2 regions of the Janibacter sp. FSL W8-0316 genome follow, and region 2 is predicted to be linked to the other one. Evidence: riboswitches for the same ligand, from Rfam matches in the RefSeq annotation. Region 2 holds a riboswitch; the other holds the start of a gene.
What was found. Region 2 has a riboswitch for cyclic di-AMP ahead of NYE39_RS13110 (C40 family peptidase). Riboswitches for the same ligand answer to the same signal wherever they lie in the genome.

Region 1 (15,216 bases), 580 kb from region 2:
CGCATGTCCTGATCCTGTCAGGCGAGGACGAAGGGGGCGAGCGTGCGTCACGCCAGCGGCACGCACACCTCGGTGACGAGGTCCTCCGGGGCGGCCTGCGAGGGGTCGACGAGATAGCGGTTGAAGCCGAGGACGGCGATGTCGTCGTCGATGCCGGAGCGTGGGGCGAGGGTCAGCCCCTCGGACCGGACCAGCTCGTCGATGCGGGCATGGGCCTCGCTGAGCTGCGTATACGGCCCCTCGACGCGAGCGAGGACGACCTCCTGCTCAGGCAGCTCGTGCACCTCGAGGGGCGCCTGCGCGGTGGTGCCGGGAGGCACGGGCCACCAGATCGACAGGGTCGGGTCGGCCTCGCGGTACTCGGGGTCGTGCTCGAAGACGCCGCACGGGCCGATGGGTGTCAGACCCTGGCGCCCGAGCTCGGGCATGAGCCGCTCCCACAGCCTGCCCTCCTGGTCGTAGGCGGGGACGGTGCCGCGCAGGGCGACGACGGTGCGGGCGGGGACGGTCGTACGGGTGACGATGATGGTGGACATGGCAGTGCCTTCCTGGTCGAGGAGCTGGTCGATGAGTGCCAGCCGCTCCTTGGCCGCGCGCAGCTCGTCGCCGAGGGACTCCCGCTGCAGGGCGAGTGCCTGCCGGTAGCTCTCGGTGCCGTGGGCGGCGAGGAGGACCGAGATGGCGGAAATCGTGAAGCCCACGTCGCGGAGCCGCCGCACGTGGGCGGCCTCGGCGAGCTGCTCGGGCGCGTAGCGGCGGTAGCCGGAGACCGCGTCCACGTCGGCGGGCACGAGGATCCCGTGCTCGCCGTAGTGGCGCAGCATCCGCACGCTGAGACGCGACCGGTAGGAGAACTCGCCGATCGACATGAGGTCCGGGGTGTCGGTCATGGGCCCACCCTGTCGCCTCACACGGTGTGAGGGTCAAGGCCGCAGTGGAACCGGGACAGGCTCCGACCCGTCCCATCCCCGACAGCGACGACAGGAGCAACCATGACCCACCGGCACCTCACCCTCACGACGGCCCTCGCCCTCGCGCTGCCCCTCGGCGGATGCGGGGTGCTCGACCGGGACCAGGCCCCCGTCCCGATGACGATCACCGCGAACGACTGGAACGGCTGGGACCCCGACCACGAGTCCACCGAGACGACGACCGAGGTCGAGGCGGTCGAGGGCCAGACCGTCCGCGTCGATGACGGCCTCGAGATCACCTTCACCGACGTCGGCGACGACGAGGTGGAGATCCGCACGAGCGACGCGATGTCGCCGGTCAAGGAGGGCGGCGGCATCGACCTGACGACGGACGAGATGGAGTTCACCGTCGAGCGGGGAAGCGCGCTCGAGCTCGCCACGCCGACGATGGACGCGGGCACGACCTACGAGCTGGTGCTCACCGACTGAGCCTCACCAGATCGACTCGACCCACTCCGGGTGGTCGATGAAGGGGTTGCGGTTGCCCTGCCAGTTGTCGTGGATCCGCTCGTTTCGCCGCTGCTCGAAGGCGTCCGGCGGGTCCTGCTGGCTCCACTGCTTGAGGACCGAGAGCCGCCCCATGTAGGGGTTGGAGCCGTTGTTGACCTGGTCGTTGACCTCGAGATCGACCCGGTCGCCCGCCTCGTAGCGGACCGCCATGTAGAAGATCATCCGGGCCACGTCGCCCTTGAACGCGTCACGCGGCTCCCACGAGTCGCTGTCGGAGTAGTTGCCGGGCGCCTCGTCGTTCTCGCTGCCGCCGTTGTCGAAGTCGAGGTTGCCGCGGTCGCTGTTGACCGTGACGTCGGTGGGGCGCAGGTGGTGCAGGTCGGTGCCCGGGCCGTTGGAGGTGCCGAAGTCGCCGTGGCTCTTGGCCCACACGTGCTCGCGGTTCCAGTTGTCGACGTCGCCGCCGTTGTTGGACTTCGGCGAGCTCGTGCCCTTGTAGAGCAGGACGACGTTGTTGGTGTTCTGCGGGTCCTCGTCGACGTCCTTGATGCCGTCCCAGACCTGGTCGTAGGACAGGACGGTGTTGTTGCTGATGATGTCGTGCAGCTTCGACTTCAGGGCCGAGCCGGTCAGGCCCGCGGTCCCGTCGTAGTAGCTGCCGGGATCGGTGGGCTCGCCCGGCTCACCGGGCTCCTCCGGCTCCTCGGGGGTGGACCCGTCGGCGAGGGCGATGGCGCTCGTGCCGGTCATCCCGGGGTGGGAGAAGTAGCTCTCGAGCGCTCCCGTGACGTCGACCTGCTGGCCGACGAGGTCGGGGTTGGAGGCCAGCCCCCACTGCGAGCGAAGCGCCGACGGCACCTGGACGTAGAGGATCTTCGAGGTGTCGCTCTCCCCCTTCGTCGCCGCGACCGCGATGGCGTAGTCGTTGGGGAAGCGGCTCGTTACGACCCGGTCGGTCGCGGTCGGCTGGCCGACGACGTAGCCGCGGACGGTCTGGGTGGACCCGTCCTGACGGCCGAGCGCATCGGTGACCGAGGGCGCCGCGGCGGACTGGACCGCGGCGGCGGTCGTCTGGGTGACGGCCTGCGCAGGGAGGATCGGGACGGCGACGAGGGCGACGGCGGCGGTGGTGCCGGCGAGTCGACGGAGCATGCGGGACACGAGCGGACCTCACGGGGTGGGCGAAGGGGGTCGCGCCCATGTTCGCGACCCCCTTCGGTCCGCGGGTGAACGATAGGTCAGCGCGAGGTCGCAATTCACCCTGCGCTTGCCCACGACACCCACGTCGACGCCAACCAGGCGGTCGGCGACGTGGTCCGCGACGTGGCCCCCCGGGCGTGCACAAGAGGTCGTCCTGATGCATCTCGTGACGTTCGTCGGCCGCGAGAAGCCCCCAGGACGACCTCTTGTGCTCGGGGGTGCGTGCCTCAGATCGTCGCGGCGTCGATGACGAAGCGGTAGCGCACGTCGGAGGCGACGACGCGGTCCCAGGCCTCGTTGACCTTGTCGGCCGGGATGACCTCGATCTTGGCGCCGATGCCCTTCTCGGCGCAGAAGTCGAGCATCTCCTGGGTGCCGGGGATCCCGCCGATGTTGGATCCAGCGAGCGCCTTGCTACCTCCGATGAGCGAGAAGACCGGGACCTCGAAGGGCTCGGCCGGGGCGCCGACGTTGACCAGGGTGCCCTCGGGGGCGAGCAGCGACAGGTACCGCTTGATCGGCAGGTCGGCGCTCACGGTGTTGAGGATGAGGTCGAACTTCCCGCGCAGGTCGGTGAAGGTCTCGTCGTCGCTCGTCGCCCGGTAGTCGGTGGCGCCGAGCGCGAGGCCGTCCTCCTGCTTCTTCAGCGACTGCGAGAGCACGGTGACCTCGGCGCCGAGGGCGACGGCCAGCTGGACGCCCATGTGCCCGAGCCCGCCGAGACCGACGACCGCGACCTTGGAGCCCTCGCGCACACCCCAGCGGCGCAGCGGCGTCCACGTCGTGATGCCGGCACACAGCAGGGGGGCGGCGACGTCGAGCTCGATGCCCTCGGGGATCTTCAGCGCGAAGTCGGCGTCGACGACGACGTGCGTCGAGTAGCCGCCCTGCGTGATCGTGCCGTCGCGATCGGTCGCGTTGTACGTGCCGATCGCGTCGGGGCAGTACTGCTCGTTGCCCGCCCGGCAGGCATCGCACACCCCGCAGGAGTTCACGAGACAGCCGACGCCCACGCGGTCACCGACGGCGTGCTTGGTCACCTCGGAGCCGACCTCGGCGACGACACCGGCGATCTCGTGGCCGACGACGAGGGGGTACGGCACGTCGCCCCACTCGCCGCGGGCGGTGTGGATGTCGCTGTGGCAGATGCCGGCGTAGGCGATCTCGATGAGGACGTCGTTGGGGCCGACGTCTCGACGCTCGATGGTCGTCGCGGTCAGGGGTTCGGTGGCGGACGGGGCCGCCCAGGCCTTCACGGTGCGCACGGGGCGCTCCTCTCGAGTGGACGAAGGGGAACCCCCTCAGTCAACTCCCGCTCCCCGCGAGGACCAAACGCGGCCTGCGCCCGGTGGCGCCCCCCTCGGGCGCTGACGGCTCGAGGCGCGCCACCCCCTTCGCCCCCCTGGGCGTGGATATCGACGATGGACGCGGTCATTGCCGCGTCCATCGTCGAAAACTGCGTCAGGACGTCGAGACGGGACGACAAGGGGCCTTCACTCCGCCCACCATCCGCCTCTCACCCCACCTCTCTGGTCGAGGTGAGGTCACCTCTGGCGCTCAGGCGTCGACGGTCTGCTGCTCCCAGGCCGCGTACCCGCCGACGAGGTCGGTGACGTCCGTGTGGCCGACCGAGCGCAGCAGGCTCGCCGCGACGGACGAGCGCCACCCGCCGGCGCAGTGCACGAGCAGCGGACGGTCGGTCGGCAGCTCGTCGTGGCGGCGGGCGAGCTCGGCCAGGGGGATGTGGACGGCGCCGGGGATGACCTGCCCGTCGGCGCGCTCGCCGGCATTGCGCACGTCGACGACGACGGTCTGCTCGGGCAGCGCCGCGAGGTCGGCGACCTCGGTGCGCTCGCTCGTCGTCATGAGGGGGGCGAGCGGACCGTCGAGCGTGAGCGGCGCGGCGACGTGGCCGACGACCGCGTCGTGGCCGATCCGCCCCATCCGCAGCGCCGCCTCGGCCGCCCGGCCCTCGGGCGCGACGAGGAGGACCTCGACGGCGTGGTCGACGACGGTGCCGACCGTCTCGGCGAAGCGGCCGTCGAGGCCGACGTTGACCGAGCCCGCGAGGTGCCCGCGGGCGAAGTCCTCGGGCGAGCGGGCGTCGACGACGGTGACGCCGCCGGCGATCGCGGCGGCCACCTCGGCCGGCGTGAAGGGGACGACCGACTGCCCGGGCTCGAGCAGGTCGCGCTGGCGCAGGTTGAGCATGGCATCGACCTGGAAGTACGCGGGCGCGGAAGGTTGGCCGGTCGTCACCATCCCGATGAAGTCCTCGACAGACATCTCCGCGGCAAAGGGATTGCTCGCGCGCTGCGCCGCGATCGTCGACTCGAGCTCGTCGGAGAGCCCACGGCCGCAGGAGGACCCGGCACCGTGCGCCGGCATCACCTTGGTCTCGTCGGGCAGCGGCAGCAGCACGTCGTGGAGGGTGTGGTGCATCGCCGTGGCGAGGTCCTCGGCGGTGGAGCCGTCGGAGACGACGAGGTCGGGCCGGCCGACGCCGCCGATGAAGAGCGAGTCGCCGGTGAGCACCGCGCGCGGGACGCCGCGCTCGTGCACGAGGACGCTGATCGACTCCCACGTGTGACCGGGGGTCTCGAGGATCTCCAGGGTGACCTCGTCACCGAGCTCGATGCGGTCGCGCCCGGCGAGGGTGCGCACCTCGAACTCGGCGCGCTCGGCAGCGGTGGGGCCGTAGCCGATCCACGCGCCGGTTGCGGCGGCGAGCTCTAGGTGACCGGCGACGAAGTCGGCGTGCACGTGCGTGTTGATGACCCCGACGATCGTCAGGTCTTGCTCGCGGGCGTCGGCGAGGTACTCGCTGACGTCGCGGCGCGGGTCGACGACGACGGCGCGGCGGCTCCCTTCGTCGGCGATGAGGTAGGAGCCGTGCGAGAGGCAGCCGAGGTAGTACTGGGTGAGGATCATGTCTCGCTCCTGTCAGTTCCGGCCGCCGCGCAGCTGCGCGAAGACGGCCTCTGGGGTGGGCTCGTGGCGACGGTTGTGGGGCATGCGCGAGAGGAGCGCGCCCATCGCGCAGGTGTTGGTCAGGGCGGCTCCGGTGAGGCCGGCGCCGATGCCCGCGGAGAGCCACTTGGCCTGCGGGACGACGGTGCTTGCGAGGATGCCGGTGAGGACGATCGAGCCGGCGACGAGGCGGACCTGGCGCTCGAGGTCCCAGCTCCCTTCGCCCGCGACGACGTCTCCACCGGCGCTCTCCCACGCGGTGATGCCGCCGTCGAGGACGTGCAGGTGGTCCGTCCCGGTGGTGGCCAGGGCGCTCGCGGCCCGGGAGGCCCGCGCGCCCGAGCGGCACACGAGGACGACGTCGTCGTCGAGGTGCTCGGCCAGCTCGCGGCGGTGCTCCTCGAGGAGCGGCAGCGGCACGTTGTAGGAGCCGGGGATGTGCCACGCGGCGAACTCCGCCGGCGTGCGCACGTCGACGAGGCGCGGGCCAGCCGGCTCGGCGAGCCAGTCCCGCAGGTCGGTCGCGGTGAGGGTCGTGGGGCGGGTGGTGACGGTGGTCATGGGTTCCTTTGCTCGGGGATGGACGAAGGGGAGGTCAGTCGGGTTGGTCGGGGGCAGGTTGCGTCAGGCGAGCAGCCCGGGGAGGGCCTGCGCGGCGGTGAGGGCCGCGACGCCCAGGACGAGGACCGCGAAGGCCTTGGAGAGGCGCTGCGCGGGGATGCGGTCGGCGACGCGGCTGCCGAGGAGGCTGCCGACGACCGCCGCCGCGGCGAAGCCGAGGATCAGCGGCCAGTCGAGCTCGCCGGCGCCGTGCTGGAAGCGGGCGACGAGGGAGGTCGCGCTGTTGACGGCGATGACGAGCAGGGACGTGCCCACGGCGACCGGCATCGGGAAGCCGAGGACCATGACGAGCGCCGGCACGACCACGAAGCCGCCGCCGACACCGAGGAAGCCGGTGAGGAGTCCGACGAGGCTCGCAGCCACGACGAGCTTGAGCAGCCGCGGGCAGGCGCAGGTCACGGGGTTGAGGGTGAGGATCGGCTCGTGCGGCCCGAGGTCGGGCTCCGGGCGCGTGCCGCGACGGAGCATGAGCACCGCCACGACCGTCATGAGGACCGCGAAGGCGGTCATGAGGACGTCGGGCTCGACCGCACGCGAGGCCGCGGACCCGGCGACTGCGCCGCCGACCCCGAGGAGACCAAAGGTCAGGCCTTGTCCGAGGCGCACCCGTCCGGCCCGGTGGTGGGCCGGCAGGGAGAGCGCGGCGGTGATGCCGACGATGACGAGCGAGCTCGTCGTCGCGGCGACCGGACCCTGGCCCAGCAGGTGGACGAGCACGGGCACGGCGAGGATCGAGCCGCCGCCGCCGAGGGCGCCCAGGGACAGGCCGATGGCCAGCCCGAGCGGGATCACGGCGAGGAGTTCGGCAGTGCTCATGGCACGGACGATAATACCCCCCGGGGTATCTGTCCAACCCAGTTCGGCGGTCGCAGACCGAGCCAGGCGTCGCTGGTGCCACCTGGTTGCCTCTCTCCGGGCAGCCATGCGCGCACAACGCCGCCGGGCTGGGCGAAGGGAGGGTGAGTTCAGTCCCAGCGATACCCCACGGGGTATACTTGATCTGTCACGACACGCAGACGAACGGGAGAACTGACATGCAGTACGGCATCACGACCACCGTGGACGCCCCCTTCGAGCTGGCCCTGTCCGCGACGCGCGAGGCACTGGCCGAGCAGGGCTTCGGCGTCCTCACCGAGATCGACCTCGCTTGCACGCTCAAGGCGAAGGTCGACGCCGACCTCGACCCCTACGTCATCCTCGGCGCCTGCCGGCCACAGCTGGCCGAGCAGGCCGTCGCCCACGAGCCCTCGATCGGGCTCCTGCTGCCGTGCAATGTCGTCGTGCGCGCCGACGGCGACGCCCGCACCGTCGTCGAGGCCCTCGACCCCGACATGATGGTCGGGGTGACGGACAATGAGCAGCTGCAGGACGTCGCAGCCGACGCCCGCACCCGCCTCGACACCGCTCTGGCCTCGCTGCCGAGCACGGTCTCCTGACCCACCAACCCCGAAGGAGAGAGACATGGTCACCCTCGACATGGAGGACATGGGCCCGGTCGTCAACCGACTGCGCCGCGCCCAGGGTCAGATCGGCGGCGTCATCCGGCTCATCGAGGAGGGGCGCGACTGCAAGGAGGTCGTGACCCAGCTCGCCGCAGCGAGCCGCGCCCTCGACCGCGCGGGCTTCGCCATCGTCTCCTCGGGCCTGCGAGAGTGCCTCTCCTCGCCCGACGGGGTCAACGAGGACGACCGCGCCGCGATGGAAAAGCTCTTCCTCACCCTCGCCTGACGCCCGGCGGCGGGGGCGGTTGCCCGGGCGGAGGCCCACCCGTGCCGGGTTGGTGCGGGGAGGCCTGTGCCGCAGCGGGGCTCGCCGCCTGCCACGGGACCAGCCCGCGACGCAGACCCTCGGCGATGTGCTCGATCGCCCGCCCGCTCTGCCGCCAGTCGCCGGCCTCGGTCTCCCACGCGAACTCCCAGCCGTCCCGCACCTCGACGTGCCAGTGCCGGCCGAAGAGCATCCGGCCGAGCAGGGCGAAGGGGAGGACGAGCAGCAGGACCAGCATCTCGAGCGCCACGACGACCGACAGGACGACGACGGGGATGAGCAGGATCAGCAGGAAGACGCCGATGATCGCGCTGATCGGGTCGTCGCCGAGGCCGTGGCCGGAGGGGACGTCGCCCCAGTAACCCACGTGTGCCTTGCGCCGCCACGGCATCCACCGCCGCGACACCCGCCACGTTCGCCCGCTGGGGTCGACGACCTTCATGACTGTTCCTCCTCGCGCTCGACGAGCCAGCGCAGCAGCGGCGCCACGTCATCGGGCAGCGGTTGCGCCGGGTCCGTCCAGCGCACCTCCTCGATCTCTGCGGCCGGCATCACCCGCGGCCGGGACTCGCGCACCAGGTGCGGGTGCCGGAAGACGCTCGCGATGAGCGGGCGCCCGGCTTCGTTGGCCGCCGCCGTGCGGTGGACCGCGAGCAGCTCGAGGTCCTCGGGCGCCAGGACCAGCCCGAGCTCCTCCTCGACCTCGCGCAGCGCGCACTGTGCCGGGCTCTCGCCCGCCTCGGGCTTGCCGCCCGGGTGCATGAAGGCGGTGGTGCCGCGCTTGCGCACCGTGAGCACGTGCCCGTCGGCGTCGCGCAGGTCGACGGCACTGACGACGATCGCGTCGCCGTGGTCGCGGGGCCGGTCGCTCGCCAGGGCGGCGTAGACGAGGCTGTCGGTCCACTCCCCCTTGCTGAAGAGGTCCTGGAGGTGGGTCGCCTCGAGCCGCATGCCGAGGCGTTCGCACAGGGCTGCCGATGCCGAGTTGCGGGCGTCGAGCTCGGCGACGACGCGGTGCATGCCGTGGTGGTCGAAGGCGTGGTCGATGACCGCGCGGGCCGCCTCGGTCGCGAAGCCCCGCCCGGCGACGTCGGGGTGGAAGACCCAGCCCAGTTCTCCCTTCGTGCCCGTCCCGTCCGTGGCCCACAGGGCGACATCGCCGACGACCCGGCCCTCGTGCTCGACGACGAGGGCGAGCGCCTGCCGCGGAGTGTCCAGGCCGGTGCGGACGACCCGATCGGCGAGGCGGGCGACGGCGACCTCCCGGGTCCACGGCGGCTCGAGCAGGTGGCGCGCGACCTCGGGGTCGGCGTAGTAGGCCAGGGCCGCGTCGACGTCGTCGTCGCGCCACGGCCGCAACACGAGGCGCTCGGTGCGGATCGGCAGGAGCGGGACGGAGATCACTGCAGCACGCTAGTGGCCACGGACGAAGGGGACGCTCCCCCCCTTCGTCCGGCCTCACCGGTGCACACCCGGCTCTCAGGGCACCGGCCTACGCTGGACGGGTGACCAGCGCCGCCCAGCCCCCTGGCCTACCCGAGCTCTCCGACGACGCCGTGCGTCGGTTCGCGCAGATCCGGGAGGACTTCACCCGGATGATGCTCGGCTACCGCTTCGGCATGGAGCAGGTGGCGACGCGACTGGAGATCCTGCGCGAGGAGTTCGCCGAGCTGCACCTCGACAACCCGATCGAGCACATCTCCACCCGGGTCAAGAGCCCCGAGTCGATCCTCGAGAAGGCCGCCCGGCAGGGCGTGGAGCTGGAGATCCCGGCCCTGCGCGAGCACATCACCGACATCGCCGGCGTGCGGGTCATCTGCTCCTTCGTCGCCGATGTCTACCGCCTCATGACCGCCCTCACCGAGCAGGCCGACATCTCGGTGCGCGTGGTCAAGGACTACATCGCCAACCCCAAGCCCAACGGCTACCGGTCGCTGCACGTCATCCTCGAGATCCCCGTCTTCCTCTCCTCCGGGCCGGTCCAGGTTCCCGTCGAGGTGCAGTTCCGGACCGTCGCGATGGACTTCTGGGCGAGCACCGAGCACAAGATCTTCTACAAGTACGAGGGCGACGTCCCCGCCCACCTGCGCCAGCGGATCACCGACGCGGCGGCCACGGCCGCGCGCATGGACGAGGAGATGGCGCAGCTGCACCGGGCGGTGCACGGCACCGATTGAGGCGGGCCGGCGCCTGCCGCGGGCGCCCGGCGCCACGGACACGCCGAGACCGATAAAAGTTCTCCACAGATTCGTGACCAAACCGTGTCCCGATGCCCTACTCTTCTTTTCGACCCCACACTGCGGGGTCACCACCAGGTCGCCGAGTCCTGCCAGCCGGGTGGTCCCTGAACGCCACGGCAGGAGCGGGGGACCCACGTACCACCGGCCCCAGTGCCTCGGGGTGAAGTCTGCTCGTCGCAAGACGAGCAGGCGGAGTGCTCATCTCCACTCCAACCCGACAGCTAACTCCGCAGGCGGAGGAGATCCCATGTCGATGTTCTACGCCGGGCGCCACCGCGCCCCGAGCACCAAGACCCCCCGCCGCGCCGGCGCCAGCATGGTCGCCGTCGCCGCCGTGAGCCTGGGCACCGCCGCGGCCACCGCCCCCGGCGCCAGCGCTGCTCCCTCTGCGGTCAGCGCTCCCGCTGCCGCCTCCGCCTCGTCGGCCACCTCTGCGACGACCTTCTCCGGCCTGGTCAAGCGGGGCCACCGCGGCAGCCTGGTCAAGCAGGTCCAGCGCAAGGTCGGCGTGAGCGCTGACGGCATCTTCGGCCCCATGACCCAGTCCGCGGTCAAGCGCTACCAGAAGCGCAACGGCCTCGTCGCCGACGGCATCGTCGGCCCCCGCACCGGCACCAAGATGGGCCTGCGCTCCACGAGCACGTCCACGTCGCGCACCTCGACGCGCACGTCGACCCGCACCGTCTCGAGCTCCTCGGTCCTCTCGACCGCGGCGAGCCTCGTGGGCACGCCCTACCGCTACGGCGGCACGAGCCGCTCCGGCTTCGACTGCTCGGGCTTCACGCAGTACGTCTTCGCCCGCCACGGCAAGAGCCTGCCGCGCACGGCCGAGCAGCAGCGTCGCGCCACCACCCGCGTCTACTCCCCGCAGCCCGGCGACCTCGTCTTCTTCGGCGCGCCGGCCTGGCACATGGGCATCTACGCCGGCAACGGCATGATGTACGACGCCGGCAACGCGCGCGTCGACACGACCAAGCGCAAGATCTGGACGAGCAACGTGACCTACGGCCGCGTCCGCTGACCCCAGCACCCCACGACGAAGGGGGCTCCGACCATCACGGTCGGGGCCCCCTTCGTCATTTTCGCCCCTTCGTCATTGCTGCCCCTGCGTCATTGGTGCACAACGGGTTTCGCCACCCGCGTTACCATTTCGTGACTATATGACCTATGGTCGAACGCGGTCCCGGCCACTGCCGGGACGCCGTCGAGGACGCCGAGTCCTACCACCTCGACGGGGTACCCCAGCAGCACCGGTAGGAGCGGAGGACCCAACCTCTGGCCACACGGCCTCGGGGTGAAGTCCTACGGCGGGGCATCGCCCGGTCGAAGGGCGGGATGGTCTCCATCCCAACCCGACAGCTAACTTCGCAGGCGAGAGGAGACAGCATGACCATGTTCTACACCGCACGTCACGCCGCCCCCCGCGCCCACCGCTCTGCGGCACAGCGCACGGGCGCCGGCGTCCTCGCCGCCACGGCTCTCGGCCTGGGGGCATCGACGATGACCGCCACGAGCGCGGCAGCCCAGGGCGGCCCCGAGGCTCCGGCCCCGGCCACCTCGCAGACCGCCTCGACCGGCGGCGCGCAGAGCGCCGGCAACTCCGTCGCTCCCAGCGGCTCGACCTCCTTCTCCGACCACGTGCGCGTCGGCGACACCGGCAGCGTCGTCAAGCAGATCCAGGACAAGGTCGGCGTCAGTGCCGACGGCGTCTTCGGGTCCCTGACCGAGCAGGCCGTGAAGAGCTGGCAGGCCAAGAACGGTCTGTCGGCCGACGGCATCGTCGGCCCCGAGACCGGCTCCGCCCTGGGCCTGACCGGCGGCGGCTCCAGCTCGACCGGTGGTGCCCAGTCCGCGGACGGTGGCACCGCCGAGACCGCCCAGGCCTCGGCCAGCGCCCCGGCCTCCGACTCGTCGATCGTCAACACCGCGCGCAGCCTCACCGGCACGCCCTACGTCTACGGCGGCACGACCACCGCGGGCTTCGACTGCTCCGGCTTCGTGCAGTACGTTTACGACAAGGCGGGTAAGGACATCCCGCGCACGACGCAGCAGCAGCAGGCTGCAGCCACCCCGGTCTCCAACCCACAGCCCGGTGACATCGTCTTCTTCGGCAACCCCGCGTACCACAACGGGATCTACGCCGGCGACGGCAAGATCATCGACGCGGGCAACTCCGAGTCGCCGGTGCAGGAGCGCGACATCTGGACCGATGACGTGACCTACGGCCGCTTCTGAGCGACCCCGCGCAGGCCGCTCCCGAGCGGCTCGCACGACAAGGCCCCGACCGCTACGGTCGGGGCCTTGTCGTGCTCGGGTGCCGAAGGCGCGTGAGACACTGGCCCTTTCTACACGTGTAGTCGTCCCAGGAGGTCATCCGTGCCCGCCACCCACGCCACCGGCGAAGCCCTCGAGCTCACCGACCGCGACCTGCTCCCCCTTCGTCCCTGGCGTCGGGCGCAGGAGGACCCGCAGCATCCCTCCTTCAGCCACGTCGTCGACGGCGACTGGCAGACCATCACCGCCGGAGAGCACCTCGAGAGCCTCGTTGCGACGGTCCGGGGACTCGTCGCAAGCGGCGTCGCCGCCGGTGACCGTGTGGTGCTCATGGCCGACACCCGCTATGAGTGGCTGCTGCTCGACGAGGCGATCTGGAACGCCGGGGCCGGCACCGTCCCCGTCTACCCGTCGTCGTCGCGCAGCCAGCTCGAGTGGATCGTCCGCGACTCCGGTGCACGGGTCCTGCTCGTCGAGACGCCGGCGATGGCACAGTTGGCCACCGGTCTCGACGTCGAAGTCCTCGTCATCGACGACGGCGCCCTCGCCACCCTCGCCGAGCGCGGTCAGACCGTGGCCGAGGATGAAGTGCACGCGCGCCGGGACGCAGTGACCTTCGACGGCCTCGCCGGGATCGTCTACACCTCCGGCACCACCGGTCGGCCGAAGGGGGTCGTCCTCACCCACCGGCACCTCGCCGCCGAGGTCGCCGGCTGCCTGGCACACCCGATCGGCGAGGTCGGGGCGCCCGGCCGCCGCATCCTGATGTTCCTGCCGATGGCGCACGTGCTCGCCCGCTCCGTCGCCTACATCGCCGCGCAGTCCGGCGCCACGGTCGGCTTCTGGTCCGACTTCTCGACGATCGTCGAGAAGTTCGGCTCCTTCCGTCCGCACATGGTCGTCGGCGTACCCCGGGTCTTCGAAAAGGTGCACGCCGGCATTCGCGCCAAGGCGGCCGGGCGCCGCGTCTCCGCCGCCGTCTTCGCGAAGGGGGAGCAGGTCGCCGTCGACTGGAGCCGGGCCGTGGGCGACGACCCGCGCCCGGGCCGCCCCGGGCTGCGGCTGCGTGTGCTGCACGCGGTCTTCGACCGGCTGCTCTACGCCAAGGTCCGCGCGGCCCTCGGCGGGGAGACGATGTACGAGATCAGCGGCGGCGGGGCGCTCGGCGAGCGCCTCGGCCACTTCTTCCGCGGCGTCGGCGTGCCGATCCACGAGGGCTACGGCCTGACCGAGACCTGCGCGGCGATCACCGTCAACGGGCCCGGCCAGCAGCGTGTCGGCACCGTCGGGCGCCCCCTGCCGGGCAACGAGGTGCGCATCAGCGAGGACGGGGCGATCGAGGTCCGCGGGGCCGTGGTCACCGACGGCTACTGGAACAACGAGGAGGCGACCCGATCCTCGATCGTCGACGGTTGGTTCGCCACCGGAGATCTCGGCTCGCTCGACGACGAGGGTTACCTGACGATCACCGGGCGGGCCAAGGAGATCATCGTGACCGCCGGCGGCAAGAACGTCGTGCCCGGCCCGCTCGAGGACGTGCTGCGCTCCCACCCGCTCGTGTCCCAGGCAATGGTCGTCGGCGAGGGGCGGCCCTTCGTCGCAGCGCTCATCACGCTCGACCCGGAGGCGGAGCGACCCGCCGACCCGCAGGCCGAGCTCCAGGACGTCGTCGACGAGGCCAATGAGCTGGTCTCCAAGGCGGAGGGGATCAAGAAGTTCGTCGTCCTCGACGACGACTTCACCGAGGAGTCGGGCGAGATGACCGCGACGCAGAAGCTCAAGCGCCACGTCATCGAGACCCAGCGCGCCGAGGCGATCGAGGGGCTCTACGCGAAGCGCTGAGTCGGGGCCCGAGGGGCAACCGGGGTCCCGGACGGGGACGGTCGGGTCCGCTCAGCGGCTCGCCGGCACCGCCGTGAGCACGACGTTGTCGCGGTAGTGCTGCTCCCCGTCGATCGTCATCACCGGGCCGCCGCAGGTGACGAGGGCGAGCTGGCGGGGGCCGTCCACCCTGAAGATCGAGCGGGGCAGCGACACCTTGGAGTAGCTCTGCAGGCTCGTCGTGACAAAGGTCGACCGACGACCCGCGCCGTCGGTGACGTGGACCAGCGCTCCCGGACGGGCGTCACTGAGCCGCGCGAGGGCACCAGGGGTCCCGGACAGGTCGACGTGCCCGGCGAGCAGGGTCGTCCCCGCGCCGGCGCCGAGGGGGGCGGACCACACGTCGCGACCGACCCGCCACGGCTCGCGCGGGATGTCGAGGGACCCACTGCTGAACTTCACGCCGTCGAGGCTCGCGTAGATCCCGAGCGAGGGCACGTAGAGGCGATCGGGCCCCATGCGGTCAGGCGACATGACGAGCTCCCGGCTCGTGCTCGACGGGGAGCCTGTCGAGGTGCTCGAGGACGGCGCCGGGTCGTCGGGGATCGCGGCGACGGTCGCCGTGCGGGTCGGGTCCGGGGTCGGCGACGCCACCGCGAAGGTCTGGCTGGGGACCGGCGCCGCGACAGTCTCCTCGCCGCCCGCGAACGACCACCACGTCAGTGCCGCGCCCCCGGTGACGAGGACGAGGGCGACGAGCAGCAGCGCGAGTCGTCTCAGGGTGCCGCGCCCGATCAGCTGGCGCGACGAGCGCGCACGGCGACGCCGATACCGCTCAGGACCAGCAGCCCGCCGCCGAGGAGGCCCAAGGTGTTGGGTCCGGCGACGTCGGGGACACCGGC
Region 2 (15,216 bases):
CGCTGGGCTCGGTGCGGGCCACGGCGCCGACGTGGTCAGCGGCGAGGACGACGGCGGGCAGCAGGGCGAGCGCGGCCCCGCCCGACGCCACGGGCCCGGCCCACCGCCCGGCGGGTCCACGCCGGGTGGCCCGGTGGCTCGGCGCCAGCGCACACACCGCGAGCGCGAGGAGCAGCGGCCACCAGACGTACTGGTAGTGGCCGAGCTGCACGGGGGAGAGGCTCATCGCGACGACGAGGCCGAGCAGGGTCGTGGCGACGGGCGCGAGCCGCGCCCCGTGCCGGGCCAACCCGACGAGGGCACCGAGGACGAGCCCGGCAGCCGCGAGCGGCCCGAGCCGTTGGAGCGCGAACCACAGCGAGGTCCACCAGGGCGCGTGGTGGTGGGTCTGCCCCGCGACGACGACCGTGTGCCCGGCCTCGGCGTGGCCGAGCTGGAAGGTCACCGGCGTGGTCATCGCCCGCAGCGCCTCGCCCTCCATCGGGACGAAGGGGAAGACCCAGGTCACCCCGGCGGCGACCAGGGCCGCGGCGGCGAGGGGGACGACGGTGTGCGCGGGGCGGTGCCGCAGCAGGAGCAGCGCTGCCGGGAGCAGCCCGACGAGGGCGAGGGCGCCGGTGAGCTTGGCCGCGGCGGCCAGCCCGGCGAGGGCGCCACCGACGAGGAGCCAGCGCGGGTCGCGCCGCGTGACCGCGAGGGTCCAGGCGAGCTGGGCGGCGAGGAGCCCGCAGGTCATCACCGACTCGAGGGTGGCGGTGCGCCCGGGAGCCCAGGGGAGGGTCCACCACAGCAGCGCCGTGGCGATGCCGACGAGGGCGGTCCACCGGCCGGGGCGCCCGACCTGCCACACGAGGAGGGCGAGGAGGAGCCCGGTGACCCACGCGGCGAGCGCTGCGGGCAGGCGGTCGGCGACGACCGTGTCGCCGAGCCCGAGGTGGGTGAGGGCCATGAGCTGCTTGGCCAGCGGCGGGTGCTGCGCATTGGTCAGCCACTGCCCCTCGAGCATGTCGAGGGCGGCCTGGCGGTAGTAGAGCTCGTCACCGCGCAGGTGGTGGGCGTCGAGCCGCCACCCGAGCGTCCACGCGCCCACGCCGCCGGCGGCGAGCAGCCCGACGTGCCGGGCGCGCACCCGAGCGGTCAGAGCCGCTCCAGCACGTGGTCGATGCAGGCGAGCAGGGCGGAGACGTCGTCGGGGTCGACGGCGGGGAAGGTCGCGATGCGCAGCTGGTTGCGGGCGAGCTTGCGGTAGGGCTCGACGTCGACGATGCCGTTGCGGCGCAAGGTGGTCGCGATCGCCGCGGCATCGACCTCGGCGTCGAAGTCGACCGTGGTGACGACCTGTGAGCGGGCCGCGGGGTCGGTGACGAAGAGGCTGGTGTGCTCCCCCTTCGTCGCCCACTCGTGGATGCGCGAGGAGGACTCGGCCGTGCGCGCGGTCGTGAAGTCGAGGCCGCCCGAGGTGAGCATCCAGCGGACCTGCTCGGCCATGAGGGCGAGCGTCGCCACGGCCGGGGTGTTGAGCGTCTGGTCCTTGCGGGAGTTGTCGATCGCGGCGGTCAGCGAGAGGAAGTCGGGGATCCACCGATCGGTCGCGGCGACCTCCTCGGCTCGGGCCAGCGCCGCGGGGCTCATGATGGCGAACCAGATGCCGCCGTCGGAGGCGAAGGACTTCTGCGGGGCGAAGTAGTAGGCGTCGGTCTGCGCGATGTCGACGGGCAGGCCGCCCGCGCCGGAGGTGGCGTCGACGAGGACGAGCGCGTCGTCGTCGGTGCCGGCCGGGCGCTCGACGGGTGCCATGACGCCGGTGGAGGTCTCGTTGTGCGGCCAGGCGTAGGCGTCGACGCCGGCGACCGCCTCGGGTCGGCTCAGCCCGCCCGGCTCGGCCGAGCGCACGTCGGGCTCGGCGAGGAAGGGAGCGCGTCGCGTGACGGCGGCGAACTTGCCGGAGAACTCGCCGAAGACGCAGTGCTGCGCCCGCTCGCGGATCAGGCCGAGGGCTGCGATGTCCCAGAAGGCGGTCGACCCGCCGTTGCCGAGGACGACCTCGTAGCCCTCGGGGGCCCCGAAGAGCGTCGCCAGACCCTCGCGCAGCTCGTGGACGAGACCCCGGACCGGTGCCTGCCGGTGCGAGGTGCCGATGACGTCGCGGGCGATCGAGCGGAGGTAGTCGACCTGCTCGGCGCGCACGAGGGAGGGGCCCGAGCCGAAGCGGCCGTCACGGGGGCGCAGCGCCTCGGGGATGGTGATGTCGGTCATGGGACCTCGGCGAGCTCGGAGGACTTGGGCTTGGTGATCGAGACCGGCTCGCCCCACTCGGAGGCGAGCAGCCGGGCTGTGGCGCCGTTGAGGGTGAACTCCATCTTGCGGATGAGGTCGTCCTCGTCGAGCCAGACGTCGTAGATGACGGTGTCGGGAGCGCCCTCGGCTGGCTCCATGCCGAGCTCACGCAGCGAGGTCCTGGTGTCGACGGTCGCCGTGTAGTGGGTCGTCGGCACGCCACCGACGTCCTCGGTGCCCTTGTTGCCCGCCTTGTGCACCCCGGCGACGAAGGCGTCGAGCTGGCGGCGCATCGACAGGATCTTGACCTGGTCGAGCGTGGTCTTGATGAGCGGGTTGGTCGAGCCCTCGGTGACCTTGACCCACTTCGGCGGCTGGGCGAGGTAGTACTGCCCGTCGACGAGCTTGTAGCCCAGCTGCTGACCGGCGAGGGAGACGTCCATGTCGAGGGCGTCGGCCTCGAGATCCTGCACCCCGGTGGCCGAGGCCTGGGACTGGCCGGCGATCTTGGCCGTCACGTCGATCTTGACCGTGGGGTTGGCGTCGACGGCGGCCTCGAGCCGGTCGGTGAACTCCTTCGGGTCGAAGGGCTTGCCGGTGTTGGTCGAGGTCGAGCTCGACGGGCTGGTCGAGGAGCTCTTGGTGGAGTTGGACAGGGTCGGCTCGTCGGAGCCGCTGCTGCTCGTCGAGCGCGGCGAGCTCGTGCTCGACCCGCCGGGGGTGCTGCCCTTGCTGCCGCCGGGGGTCGGCGTCGAGGAGTTGGAGACGGAGTCGTCACCGGACCCGGCCGTCGGTCCCGGACCGCCGTCGCCGCCGCACGCCGACAGGGCGAGGGCGGTCGCGGCGGTGAGGGCGATCGCGGCCGTGCGCATCAGACCGAGGGCAGCTGGTCGTAGCCCGCGACGTCGGAGATCGCCCGGGGACCGTGACCGACGTAGTTGCTGCTCGGGCGGATGAGGCGGCCGGTGCGCTTCTGCTCGAGGACGTGCGCTGCCCAGCCGGCGGTACGGGCGCAGACGAAGAGCGGCGTCATCATCTCGCCGGGGACATCCGCGAAGTCGAGCAGGACCGCCGCCCAGTAGTCGACGTTGGTCTCCATCTTGCGCTCGGGGTAGCGGTCGGCGAGCTCGGCGATGGCCGCCTTCTCCAGCTCGAGGGCGACCTCGTAGCGCGGGGCGCCCAGGCGCTTGCAGGTGTCGCGCAGGACGGCCGCGCGCGGGTCGTAGGCCCGGTAGACGCGGTGACCGAAGCCCATGAGGCGCTCCTTGCGGTCGAGCGCGTCCTTGACGTACTTCGTCGCGTCGCCGGTGCGCTCCACGCCCTCGATCATGTGCTGCGCACGCGAGGGGGCGCCGCCGTGGAGCGGGCCGGACATCGCGCCGACCGCGCCCGAGAGGCAGGCGGCGACGTCGGCGCCGGTCGAGGCGATGACGCGGGCGGTGAAGGTCGAGGCGTTCATGCCGTGCTCGGCCGCGGAGATGAAGTAGGCGTCGATGGCCTCGACGTGCTTGGGGTCGGGCTCGCCGCGCCAGCGGATCATGAAGCGCTCGACGATGTTCTTGCCCTCGTCGACACGTGCCTGCGGGACCATCGCGGAGTTCTGGCCGTGCGCGGACTGGGCGATGAAGGACAGGGCCATGACCGAGGCGCGGGCCAGGTCGTCGCGGACCTGGGTGTCGTCGATGTCGAGGAGGGGCTTGAAGCCCCACAGCGGGGCGAGCTGGGCCAGGGCCGACTGGACGTCGACGCGGATGTCGCCGCTGTGCACCGGGAGGGGGAAGGGCTCGGCGGGCGGCAGACCCGGGTCGAAGCTGTCGTCGACGAGCAGGCCCCAGACGCGCCCGAAGGAGACCTTGCCGACGAGGTCGTTGATGTCCACGCCGCGATAGCGCAGGTTGCCACCGGCCTTGTCCGGCTCGGCGATCTCCGACTCGAAGGCGACGACGCCCTCCAGCCCGTGCTTGACCTCGGTGTCAGTCATCTCGGTGGCCTTCCTTCGTGCGCAAGGTGATCTCAGGGCCATTCTGCACGCTCCGGACGACGAGGCCATGCCGGGGCGACCAGCCGGTAGCATGCCCGGGGCCACGCAGACGATCGACGAGGAGCTCCGGGTGGTGCGTTCACGGCTCGGGTACAGCCCGGCCCTCGACGGGGTGCGTGGGCTGTTCATGCTCTGCTTCATGGCCTACCACTTCGGGGTCGACCAGCTCGCCGGCATGTGGGTGTGCATCAACCTCTTCTTCGTCCTGTCGGCCTTCCTCATCACCCGCCTGCTCGTCGAGGAGCGGGTGCAGCGGGGCGACATCGACGTCTGGGGCTTCTACCGCCGGCGCGCCCGACGGCTGCTGCCCGGGCTCTTCCTCGTCCTGACCTTCGTCCTCGTCTACGCCGTGCTCTGGGCCGACGACGCCGTCCGCCGCAAGATCGGCGGCGACGTGCTGGCCACGCTCGGCTACGTCATGAACTGGCGCCTGATCGTCGAGGGGGACCAGTACTTCGGCACCCAGGGCGGGGCATCCCCCCTTCGTCATGCCTGGACCCTCGCCATCGAGGAGCAGTTCTACGTCCTCGTCCCCTTCGTCATCCTCGGCCTGATGCTCTGGGTCCGCACCCGCCGCCGGATGACCCTCGTCCTGCTCGCCGGTGCCGTCGCGAGCGCGGTGTGGACCGCGGTCGTCGGCTTCCACGACGCGAGCGACTACCCGCGCGTCTACTACGGCACCGACACCCGGGCGCAGGCGCTCTTCATCGGCGCCGCACTCGGCGTGTGGCTGGCTCCCGGCCGCAGCGGGGCCTTCCCGAGCTTCCCGCGGCCGGTCGTCGCCGTCGCCGGGGTCGTCGGTGTCGTCTCGAGCGTCTTCTCCTTCGTCGTCGTCGGGCCCTACTCGGGCTGGATGTTCAACCTCGGGGGCATGTTCTTCTTCGCGCTCGGCAGCGCGCTGCTCGTCATCGCGTGCGTCGACGAGCGGCCGAGCTGGGTGCGCACCGTCTTCGGCTGGCGACCGCTCGCCCACGTCGGGCGACTCTCCTACGGCCTCTACCTGTGGCACTGGCCGATCTGGCTGGCCGCCGGCAACGGCCGGATCACCGACAACGCGATCGTCGAGTTCGTCATGTGCTCCGCGCTGACCGTCGTCATCGCCCAGCTGTCCTACCAGTACGTCGAGCGGCCGGTCATCAAGCGCGGGGTCCGCGGGCTCGTCCCGTCCCTGCGCACCCCGGCCGTGGCGGCCGTCCTGCCGATCGTCCTCATCGCCGGGGGCGGTCTCGCCGTCGCCCGCACGGCACCGTCCGCCGAGCCCGGGGCCGACACGGCCGAGGTCGTGCCGCAGGGCCCGCCGCCGAAGATCGTGGCGAACCAGCCCGCCTACCGCGAGGGATCCCCGGCGAGGATCGGCGTCTACGGCGACTCCGTGCCCTTCTTCCTCACCGAGCGCTTCCCTCAGGAGACCTTCCCCGGCGTCGGCCTCGACAACTACTCGCGCGAGGGCTGTGACCTGCTCTCCGAGCCGATGAGCTGGGCGCCCGGCTTCCAGATGGGCAACGACGAGCAGTGCACCGCGATGAAGAAGGAGTGGCCGCAGCGCTTCGAGGAGCGCGGTGACGACGTCCTGCTCGTCTGGGCCTCGCCGCTGCTCGCCGTCCCGCACGTCGTCGACGGCGAGCGACTGTGGCTCGACGACCCCGACTACCGGGCCCTCATCCGCGAGCGCCTCGACACGGTGCGCGAGGAGGCGCTCGACGCCGGCGCGAAGCAGGTGCAGATCGTCAACGTGCCCTGCCGCAAGCCGGTCGAGGACTCGATCCCCGAGGAGTTCCGGGTCGTCTTCGACTCCAGCCCCGAGATCGTCAAGGAGTACAAGGAGCCGCAACAGATCAACCGGCTCGTCAAGCAGTGGGCCGACTCCCACGACGACGTCGAGATGATCGACCTGCACCAGGCGCTGTGCTCCGACGGCTACCCCGAGGAGATCGGTGGCATCCAGGTCTTCAACGACTATCTCCACTTCTCGCCCGAGGCGACCCCGATGATCTGGGACCACGTCCTGGGCCAGGTGAGCCGCAACTACGCGCGGGCCGAGTCGTGAGGAGCCTGACCCAGCAGCTGCGGACGTCGACGGGGGAGCAGCGCCTCTCCGCCCTCGACGGCTACCGCGGCCTCTTCGTCACCCTCGTCCTGCTCTACCACTTCGGCGCGACCTTCCTGGTCGGCGGCTGGGTGGGCATCAACCACTTCTTCGCCTTCTCCGGCTACCTCATCACCCGGCTGCTCATCTCGGAGCGGGCCCGCACCGGCCGGATCGACGTGTGGCGCTTCTACCGCCGCCGCGCCGAGCGGCTGCTGCCGGCCCTCGTCGTCGTGTGCACCGCCGTGCTCCTTGCCGCGCTCTTCGCCGGGTCGGCACACCGCCACCGCGACGCGGGTGACGTGCTCGCCTCCCTCTTCTTCGTCCAGAACTGGCGGCTCATCAGCCGGGACGACGCCTACTTCGAGCAGGTGGGCAACCCCTCGCCGCTGCAGCACGCGTGGACCCTGGGCGTGGAGGAGCAGTTCTACCTCCTCGTGCCGCTGCTCGTGCTCGTGCTCTTCGCGGCCTTCCGCACCAGCCGCACCGCCCGCCTCGTCGTCGTCGCGGCACTCGCCGTCGCCTCGGCCGCATGGACGGCCCACCTCGCCGGCTCGGGAGTCGACTTCGCCCGGCTCTACTACGGCACCGACACCCGGGCGCAGGCACTGCTCGTGGGTGCTGCGGTCGCCGTGCTGCTCGGGCGGGACCACCGCGGCCGACTGGGGCGGCGCCCTTCGCGTGACGTCACTCAACTCATCGGCCTCGTCGGCTTCGCCATCTCGCTCTCGGCCTTCTTCGTCGTCGGGCCCCGCAGCGAGTGGCTCTTCACCAGCGGCGGCATGCTCCTCTTCGCCGTCGGCGCCGCGATGATGGGCCTGGCCGCGACCGACCCACGCCCGCTGACGATCAACCGGATCGCGAGCTGGCCGCCGGCGGTGCTGCTCGGCCAGATGACCTACGGCCTCTACCTCTACCACTGGCCGATCCACCTGTGGCTCGGTCCGCTCCTCGACCCGCTGCCGCTCGTCGTCTCCGTGCTCGGACAGCTCGCCGTGACGATCGCCGTCGCCTGGGCGAGCTTCCGGTGGCTCGAGGTGCCGGTCCTGCGGGACGGCTTCGGCGCCCTGCTGCCCCGACGGCGGCCGGGACGCACCTGGGTGGTCCCGGTCGCCGGGGTGGCCGTCGTCGCGGTACTCGCCGGCTTCGTCTTCACCCGCCCGGTGAGCGAGGAGGACCTCGACGTCCCCCCGCTCGTCGCGGCCGACGCCGAGGTCACCCCGGCCGACCCGCCGCTCGACATGGCCCTGCTCGGCGACTCCGTCGGGGTCTCGCTCGGCGAGGGCTGGCGCGACGACGACCACCCGGGCGTGACGATGACCAACCTCTCGCGCATCGGCTGCGACCTCGTGGACGCCCCGCTGTTGTCCGACGGCGCGCCCATGCCGGAGGACGCCGCCTGCGACGACTGGCGCCGGGACTGGCCCCAGCAGGTCGAGGAGGCCGGGGCGAGCGACCTGCTCGTCCTGCCCGGGCCGCAGCTCATCGGTGAGCACGAGGTCGACGGGCGCACCGTCGGGTCGCGCTCGGCCGACCACGCGGCCCTCATCACCGAGACCCTCGACGACATCGAGCGGCGCGCCCACGAGGCCGGGGTGACGCACGTGCAGGTGGCGACGATGCCCTGCCGCGAGGTCGACCCGGACAGGCTCGACCCGTCGCTGCGGCAGTTCGCCGGCCCGATCTCCGACCCGGCCAATATCGGCTGGGTCAACGACGTCATCCGCGCCTGGGCGCGCGGCGAGGGCGGGTCGCAGCGCACCTCGGGGGTGCAGCGGCAGGCCCTCGACCTGTGGGAGCCGCTGTGCGGCGACGGCTACCGCGAGGAGATCAACGGCGTGCCGCTCTACTCCGACACGGTCCACTTCTCGCCCGCGGGCGCCGCGATGGTCTGGACCTGGCTGACGCCGCGGGTGGTCGAGGCGACGCGTCAGTAGGCCGGTCGTATTCTGGCGGCCATGAGCGCCTCGCCCGACGGCATGATCCCCCGCACCCCACCGACGGTGGACCACGTCGACTACTCCGGGGAGGGGCTGGCCGAGGGGGAGGTGCCGGGCGCTCCCTTCGCGCTGGTGACGTCGTGGATCGACACCGCACGGGCCCGCCAGGCCGACCGCGGCGACGTGCCGGAGCCGCTGTCCTTCGCCGTCGCGACCGTCGACGAGCAGGGGCGGCCGGACGTGCGCACGGTGCTCATGCGCTTCCTCGACGCCCGCGGTCCGGGCTTCGTCACCAACCTCGAGTCGGCCAAGAGCCGGCAGCTGCAGGCCTCCCCGGTCATCGCCGCGACGATCACCTGGCCGGCGATGTTCCGCGCGGTCCGCTTCCGCGGGCGGGCCGAGCTCGTGGCCGAGGCCGAGATCGACCGCTACTTCGCCGAGCGGCCGCGCGGGTCGCAGCTGAGCGCGTGGGTCTCGCACCAGTCGCAGCCCATCGAGGGCTGCGAGCCCCTGGAGCGCGCCTGGGCCGAGGTCGAGGAGCGCTTCGCCGGTCAGGACGTGCCGCGCCCCGACTTCTGGGGCGGCTGGCGGATCGTCTGCGACGAGGTCGAGGCGTGGGCCGGTCGGAGCAACCGGCTGCACGACCGCTTCCGCTGGACGCGGGTCGCCGACGGGGGACTCGACGTCGCGGGCGCTTGGCAGGTCGAGCGCCTGCAGCCCTGAGTCGCCTCACCAGTGGTGCATCGACGCCCGCACCACGCCGGCGACGTCCTCCTCGGTGACCTCCCGCGGGGCCGTCGCGAGCAGCCGCTGCTGCTGCATCGTCCCCGACACGATGCCGTCGACGTCCGCGTCGCCGTAGCCGATCTCGGCCAGGCCCGAGGGCTGGCCGATGTCACGCATGAGGCGGCGCAGCACGGCCGAGAGGCGCTCCGGCTCGGACACGTCGGCGTCAAGGCCCTGCGGGTCGAGCCAGGCGGCGGCGGTGAGGTGGCGCTGCGGGTTGGCCGCGAAGGTCATCGCGAAGGCCGCCGGAGCCGTCGACGCGACCGCCATGCCGTGGGGCACCATCGCCTCGTCGACGTCGTAGTCGCGCGGCCGGAAGTCGGAGCCGAGGTCGTGGACCCGCCCGGCGATCGGGTAGGCGTTGGCGTGCGGGACGTGCACACCGGCGTTGCCGAAGCCCATCCCCGCGAAGGTCGCCGCGAGCGCCATGTCGGCCCGCGCCTGCTCCTCACCGGCCACCGCCCCGCGGAAGGCGCCGGCGAGCAGCCGCATCGCCTTTTCCGCGTAGAGGTCCGAGATCGGGTTGGACCCGCAGTAGGGCACGCGCTGCTCGGGCGTCTTGTGCTCGTAGCTCGTGTAGGGCCGCGCGGTCCACGACTCGAGGGCGTGGCACAGGATGTCCATGCCCGCCGACGCGGTGACCCCCGCCGGCTGGGTCGCGGTGAGCTCGGGGTCGACGACGGCGAGCACCGGCCGCAGCCGCTCGTGGCTGATGCCGGTCTTGACCTGGGACGCCAGCACGTCGAGGACGCACACGGTCGTCGACTCGGCCCCGGTCCCGGTCGTCGTCGGCACCGCGACGAGTGGGAGCACCGACTGCTCGGGCGCGCGCCCGCCCCCGACCGGGGCATTGACGTAGTCCATGAGCTCACCCGGGTTGGTGAGCAGCAGGGACACCGCCTTGGCCGTGTCGATGCTCGACCCGCCACCGACGGCGACGACGGCGTCGAAGGGGGCCGCCCCCTTCGCCCGCTCGACGGCGGCGACCAGCGACACGTCACTGGGCTCGACGGCGGCGGAGTCGTGCACGTCGACCCGCAGCCCGGCCGTGCGCAGGGCCTTGGCGACCCGCTCGGGGTGGCCGGTCGCGGCCAGCCCGGGGTCGGTGACGACGAGCGCGCTGCGAGCGCCCAGCCCGGCGACGTCGTGGCCGATCTCGGTGACGGCGCCGGGGCCGAACTTCAGCCGCGGCGCGGCATAGGTGAAGACGGACTCGGGCGTGTGCGGTGACGTGGGCATGACGGTGCCTTCCTACTCCCGGTGGACCTTGTGGGCCGCGGCCTGCGCCCGCGGCTTGATGACCATGAGGTCGATGTTGACGTGGCGCGGCCGGGTGGCCATCCAGGTGATCGCCTCGGCGATGTCGTCGGCGACGAGCGGCTCGGCGACGCCGGCGTAGACCTGCTCCGCCCGCTCCCGGTCACCCTTGAAGCGGGTGAGCGAAAATCCCTCGGTCTGCACCATCCCGGGCGCGATCTCGGTGACCCGCACCGGCTGGTCCACGAGCTCTAGACGCATCGTCTCGGTCATCGTCGCCAGCGCGTGCTTGGCCGCGGTGTAGCCGGCGCCGCCCTCGTAGGAGGTGCGCCCCGCGATGGAGCCGACGTTGACGATGACCCCCTCGGCCGCCACGAGCGAAGGGAGCAGCGCCTGCACCACGCGCAGGGTCCCGATGACGTTGACCTCGTACATCGCCCGCCAGTCCTCGACGTCGCCGGTCGCGACGGGGTCGAGGCCGTAGGCGCCGCCGGCGTTGTTGACCAGCACGTCGAGCCGGTCGCCCACCTCGGCGGCCAGGGCGGCCACCGCGTCGGGGTCGGTGACATCGCAGGTGACCGCGCGCCCGTCGATCTCGGCGGCGAGGTCGGCGATGCGGTCGGTGCGGCGGGCCGCGCAGACCACCTCGTGGCCGGCCGCCGCGAGGGCGCGCGCGGTGGCGGCGCCGATGCCGGAGCTGGCGCCGGTGACGAGGGCGAGGGGGCGGGTCATGGGGTCTCCTTCGGGCGGCGACGCTGACACCGCCCAACGTATCGACACCGCGGCAGGAGAGGATGGCCGGGATGAGCGAGAGCGAGACCTTCGGCTGGAGGCGCATCGCCGTACCCGCCTTCGGGCCGACTCTGCTCTCCGCCGCGGCCACGGGTGCCGTCGTGCCGATCGCGGCGCTGCGCGCCGACGAGCTCGGGGCGAGCATCGGCACGGCCGCCTTCGTCGTCGCCCTCACCGGCGTCGGCCAGCTCGTCGGGGTCCTGCCCGCCGGGGCGCTCGTCGCCCGCATCGGGGAGCGGGCCACGCTCGTGCGCGCCGGGCTGCTCGACATCGTCGCCCTGGCGGTCGCCGGCTGGGCGCCCTCGCTGTGGCTCATGGGCGTGGCGCTCCTGCTGAGCGGGTTGGCGTCCTCGGCCTTCTTCCTCGCCCGGCAGGGATACATGATCGACGTGCTGCCGCAGCGGCTGCTCGCCCGCGGCATGTCGCTGCTCGGCGGCTCGATGCGCGCGGGCCTGCTCCTCGGGCCGGTCCTGGGCTCGGTGGCGATCGCCCCCTTCGGCCTGCAGGGGGCCTACGGCGTGGCCGTGCTCCTCGCGGTCGGCTCGGTGGTCACCGTGCTCACCGCACCCGACCTCACCGGCGACCACGAGCGCGCCCGGGCCGGGGAGCCGCACACGGGGGTCCTGCGGGTCGTGCGGCAGCACGCGCGCCTCCTGCTCACCCAGGGCATCGGCGTCACGGTGATCTCCGCGCTGCGGCAGTCGCGGTTGGTGATCCTGCCCCTGTGGGCGGTGCACATCGGGCTCGACGGCGTCGACTCCTCGCAGATCTTCGCCGTCGCCGGCGTCGCCGAGCTGCTCCTCGTCTACCCGGGAGGCTGGGTCATGGACCGCCTCGGCCGGGTGTGGGTCGTCGCGGTGCTGCTGTCGGTGGTCTCGACGTCCTTCCTCGCGCTGCCCCTCGCCGGCACGAAGGGGGAGCTGCTCGCCGTGGCCCTCGTCATGGCCCTGGGCAATGGTCTGGGGTCCGGCATCGTCATGACCCTCGGGGCCGATGCGGCGCCGGACCGCGACCGCGCGCAGTTCCTCGGCGCCTGGCGCCTCATGGGCGAGCTCGGCCACGCCGGCGGCACGCTCGGGCTGAGCGCGGTGACGGCCCTGGTGTCGCTGCCGGTCGCGGCCGTGGTGCTCGGCGCGACCGGGCTCGTCGGGCTGGGCTGGACGAGCCTGTGGGTCTCGCGGGCCGACCGGGAGCGCGGCAAGGCATGATGGAGCCGTGAAGGATCTCATCGACACCACGGAGATGTACCTCCGCACGATCTTCGAGCTCGAGGAGGAGGGCATCCCGCCCATGCGAGCCCGCATCGCCGAGCGGCTGGGGCACTCGGGTCCCACCGTCTCGCAGACGATTGCGCGCATGGAGCGTGACGGACTCGTGAGCCTTGGCGAGGACCGTCGCCTCGTGCTCTCCGACGAGGGCCGGCTCCTCGCCACCCGCGTCATGCGCAAGCACCGCCTCGCCGAGCGACTGCTCGCCGACGTCATCGGCCTCGAGTGGGAGCACATCCACGACGAGGCCTGCCGCTGGGAGCACGTGATGAGCGAGCGCGTCGAGCGCAAGATCCTCGCCATGCTCCCCGAGCACCGCGAGTCGCCCTACGGCACCCCGATCCCCGGCCTCGACGAGCTGCTCGCCGGCGGCGATGAGGCTCCGGCCGACGACTACCTCGAGGGGCTCTCCAGCCTCACCGACGTCGTCGACGGCGGCCTGACCGGTCCCTTCCGCGTGCGGCGCATCGGCGAGCCGGCGCAGGAGGACCACGAGGCGCTCGCGCTGCTCACCGAGGCCCGGCTGCGCCCGCGCGAGGTCGTGCGCGTCACTCCCGAGGACGACCGCATCATCGTCGCCCGTGACGGCGCAGCCTCCTCCGACGCGGTCTCGCTGCCGCGCGACGTGGCCGTCCACGTCTTCGTGGAGCAGATCGCGCCCTGACCGCGTGCGTACCGTGCCGTGACCTCGGTGTGACATTTTCGTGATCGGCAGGTACGGCCGGGAGGTCCGTCTCCCCTGGGCGGATCCGTCACGCGGACGCCAAGTCCTGCCACCGCACCGACGGTTGTGAGAGCACACCGCATGGCAGGAGCGGGGGACCCACTCATGGGGCATCGCGGATGCTCCTCGGGGTGAAGTCCCGGGGCGTGCGGACCGCTGGGTCGGTCCGGTGCCGCGGGACCGGGCCGCACCTCTGGCCCGAACCCGACAGCTGACCTCGCAGGCGGGACAGAGGTATACATCGTGTCTCACAACGTCGGGCGCCACCGCGCTCCTGAGCGCTACAACCCCCTGACCGAGATCGGCACCGTCATCAGCCAGACGGGCACCCCGCTGGCCAAGGGCTCCGCCGTCCTCGCCGCCTCCGGTGGTCTCGTCGCCGCCATCGCCATCCCCGCGCAGGCGAGCACCGCCGCCGACCAGGTCGACGCCACCCCGGTCCAGGCCGCTGCTGCCCCCGCCGCCCCGGCTGCCGTGGCCGTCACCGCGCCGAGCGCCCCGGCCACCTCGACGGCCGCGACCTCCGCCTTCGGCAAGATCGAGGTCGAGCCCGTCGCCAAGCCGACCGGCCCCACCCCCTACCAGCTGCGCATGCGCGCCGAGCGTGAGCAGGCTCGCGAGGCCGCCGCGCAGGAGCGTCAGCGCGAGCAGGAGCAGGAGCAGGAGCAGGCGCAGGCGCAGGCCGAGCGCGAGCAGGCCGCGCAGGAGCGCGAGTCCGAGGCCGCCAGCCGCTCGCAGGAGCGCCAGTCGCCCGCCCCGCAGGCGAGCACCTCGACCCCCGCCGCCGAGACCGCGGCACCAGCCCCGGCCGCCTCGAGCAATGTCGTCGAGATCGCCAAGCAGTACATCGGCACCCCCTACGTCTACGGCGGCTCGACCCCCGCGGGCTTCGACTGCTCCGGCTTCACGCAGTACGTCTTCGCCAAGGCCGGCAAGTCCATCCCGCGCGTGACCACCGCCCAGCAGGCCGCCGCCACCCCGGTGTCCAGCCCGCAGCCGGGCGACCTGGTCTTCTTCGGCTCCCCGTCGTGGCACGTCGGCATCTACGTCGGCGACGGCATGATGATCGACTCGCCGCGCACCGGCTCGTCGATCTCGATCCGTCCGATCTTCGACGGCGTCTCCGGCTACGGCCGGGTCTGACCGCCGACCCGACAGGGGGCGAAGGGAGCAGCCGCTCCCTTCGCCCCCTGCGTCATGTCGTCAGGACTGCTCGCGCGCCCGGTCCTGCTCCTGCATCCGTCGGTAGGCGGCGCCGAGCTCGTCGTGGTGGAGCAGGTCGTCCTCGACGATGCCGGTGCGGTAGCCGGCGCGGCCGAGCATGTGCGCGGTGACCGGGGCGGTGAGGGCCTGGGCGCCGACGACGATGAGCAGCGTGGCGACCGAGGCCCAGGTACGCACCGTGAGCGCCAGGCCAAGCAGGATGAGCAGCAGACCCAGGGTCTGTGGCTTGGTGGCGGCGTGCATGCGGGCGAAGAGGTCGGGCAGGCGCACCAGGCCGATCGCGCCGACGAGGGCCAGCGTGGCACCGAGGAGCAGGCTGATCGCCCCGGCGAGGTCGAGGATCTGTGCCCAGCTCACGAGGCATCGTCCTTGCGGGCCATGAAGCGGGCGACCGAGACCGACCCGACGAATCCGGTGAGGCTGAAGACGACGAGGATCGGCAGCGTCCCGGCGTCACCGGTGCGCACGATCTGCGTCGCCATGATGCCGATGACGATGACGATGACCACGTCGAGGCTCAGGGCGCGGTCGAGGTTGGTCGGACCCCGCGCGATGCGCACGAGGACCAGGCCGGCGGCGGCGAAGAGTAGCCCGAGTCCGATCGACAGGATGATGCTCATGCAACCTCCTGCGTGCAGATCGAGATCTCCTCGGGGGTGCCGATGGCCCGCACGACCCGGGTCTCGACGGCCAGGACGTCTCGTCGCAGTTCCTCCATGCCCTCGGGCGTGGTGACGTGGAAGCCGTGGACGTAGAGGACGTTGGCGCCGCGTCGGGCCTCGACGACGATCGACCCGGGCACGAGGGAGACGAGCGCGGAG

Region 1: another riboswitch for cyclic di-AMP. It lies ahead of NYE39_RS10225 (C40 family peptidase); the one in region 2 lies ahead of NYE39_RS13110 (C40 family peptidase).

Annotation. Positions count from the first base shown of each region.
Region 1 is NZ_JBBOQX010000001.1:2,066,254-2,081,469, forward strand. Features, by position in the region: gene NYE39_RS10155 (glutaminase) at 1-5, opposite strand, end outside; gene NYE39_RS10160 (MerR family transcriptional regulator) at 48-890, opposite strand; gene NYE39_RS10165 (hypothetical protein) at 993-1,400, shown strand; gene NYE39_RS10170 (endonuclease) at 1,404-2,573, opposite strand; gene NYE39_RS10175 (NAD(P)-dependent alcohol dehydrogenase) at 2,849-3,886, opposite strand; gene NYE39_RS10180 (MBL fold metallo-hydrolase) at 4,179-5,552, opposite strand; gene NYE39_RS10185 (rhodanese-like domain-containing protein) at 5,565-6,152, opposite strand; gene NYE39_RS10190 (sulfite exporter TauE/SafE family protein) at 6,216-7,028, opposite strand; gene NYE39_RS10195 (DUF302 domain-containing protein) at 7,247-7,648, shown strand; gene NYE39_RS10200 (metal-sensitive transcriptional regulator) at 7,674-7,940, shown strand; gene NYE39_RS10205 (hypothetical protein) at 7,927-8,421, opposite strand; gene NYE39_RS10210 (GNAT family N-acetyltransferase) at 8,418-9,383, opposite strand; gene NYE39_RS10215 (GTP pyrophosphokinase) at 9,485-10,156, shown strand; cyclic di-AMP (ydaO/yuaA leader) riboswitch at 10,287-10,470, shown strand; gene NYE39_RS10220 (C40 family peptidase) at 10,467-11,240, shown strand; cyclic di-AMP (ydaO/yuaA leader) riboswitch at 11,421-11,609, shown strand; gene NYE39_RS10225 (C40 family peptidase) at 11,606-12,454, shown strand; gene NYE39_RS10230 (AMP-dependent synthetase/ligase) at 12,596-14,335, shown strand; gene NYE39_RS10235 (class F sortase) at 14,387-14,968, opposite strand; gene NYE39_RS10240 (excalibur calcium-binding domain-containing protein) at 15,109-15,216, opposite strand, start outside.
Region 2 is NZ_JBBOQX010000001.1:2,650,050-2,665,265, forward strand. Features, by position in the region: gene NYE39_RS13055 (glycosyltransferase family 39 protein) at 1-1,129, opposite strand, end outside; gene serC (phosphoserine transaminase) at 1,138-2,256, opposite strand; gene NYE39_RS13065 (LppX_LprAFG lipoprotein) at 2,253-3,149, opposite strand; gene NYE39_RS13070 (citrate synthase 2) at 3,149-4,258, opposite strand; gene NYE39_RS13075 (acyltransferase family protein) at 4,350-6,365, shown strand; gene NYE39_RS13080 (acyltransferase family protein) at 6,362-8,341, shown strand; gene pdxH (pyridoxamine 5'-phosphate oxidase) at 8,363-9,067, shown strand; gene NYE39_RS13090 (hydroxyacid-oxoacid transhydrogenase) at 9,074-10,369, opposite strand; gene NYE39_RS13095 (SDR family NAD(P)-dependent oxidoreductase) at 10,382-11,119, opposite strand; gene NYE39_RS13100 (MFS transporter) at 11,191-12,387, shown strand; gene NYE39_RS13105 (metal-dependent transcriptional regulator) at 12,395-13,111, shown strand; cyclic di-AMP (ydaO/yuaA leader) riboswitch at 13,237-13,412, shown strand; gene NYE39_RS13110 (C40 family peptidase) at 13,415-14,314, shown strand; gene mnhG (monovalent cation/H(+) antiporter subunit G) at 14,375-14,752, opposite strand; gene NYE39_RS13120 (monovalent cation/H+ antiporter complex subunit F) at 14,749-15,015, opposite strand; gene NYE39_RS13125 (Na+/H+ antiporter subunit E) at 15,012-15,216, opposite strand, start outside.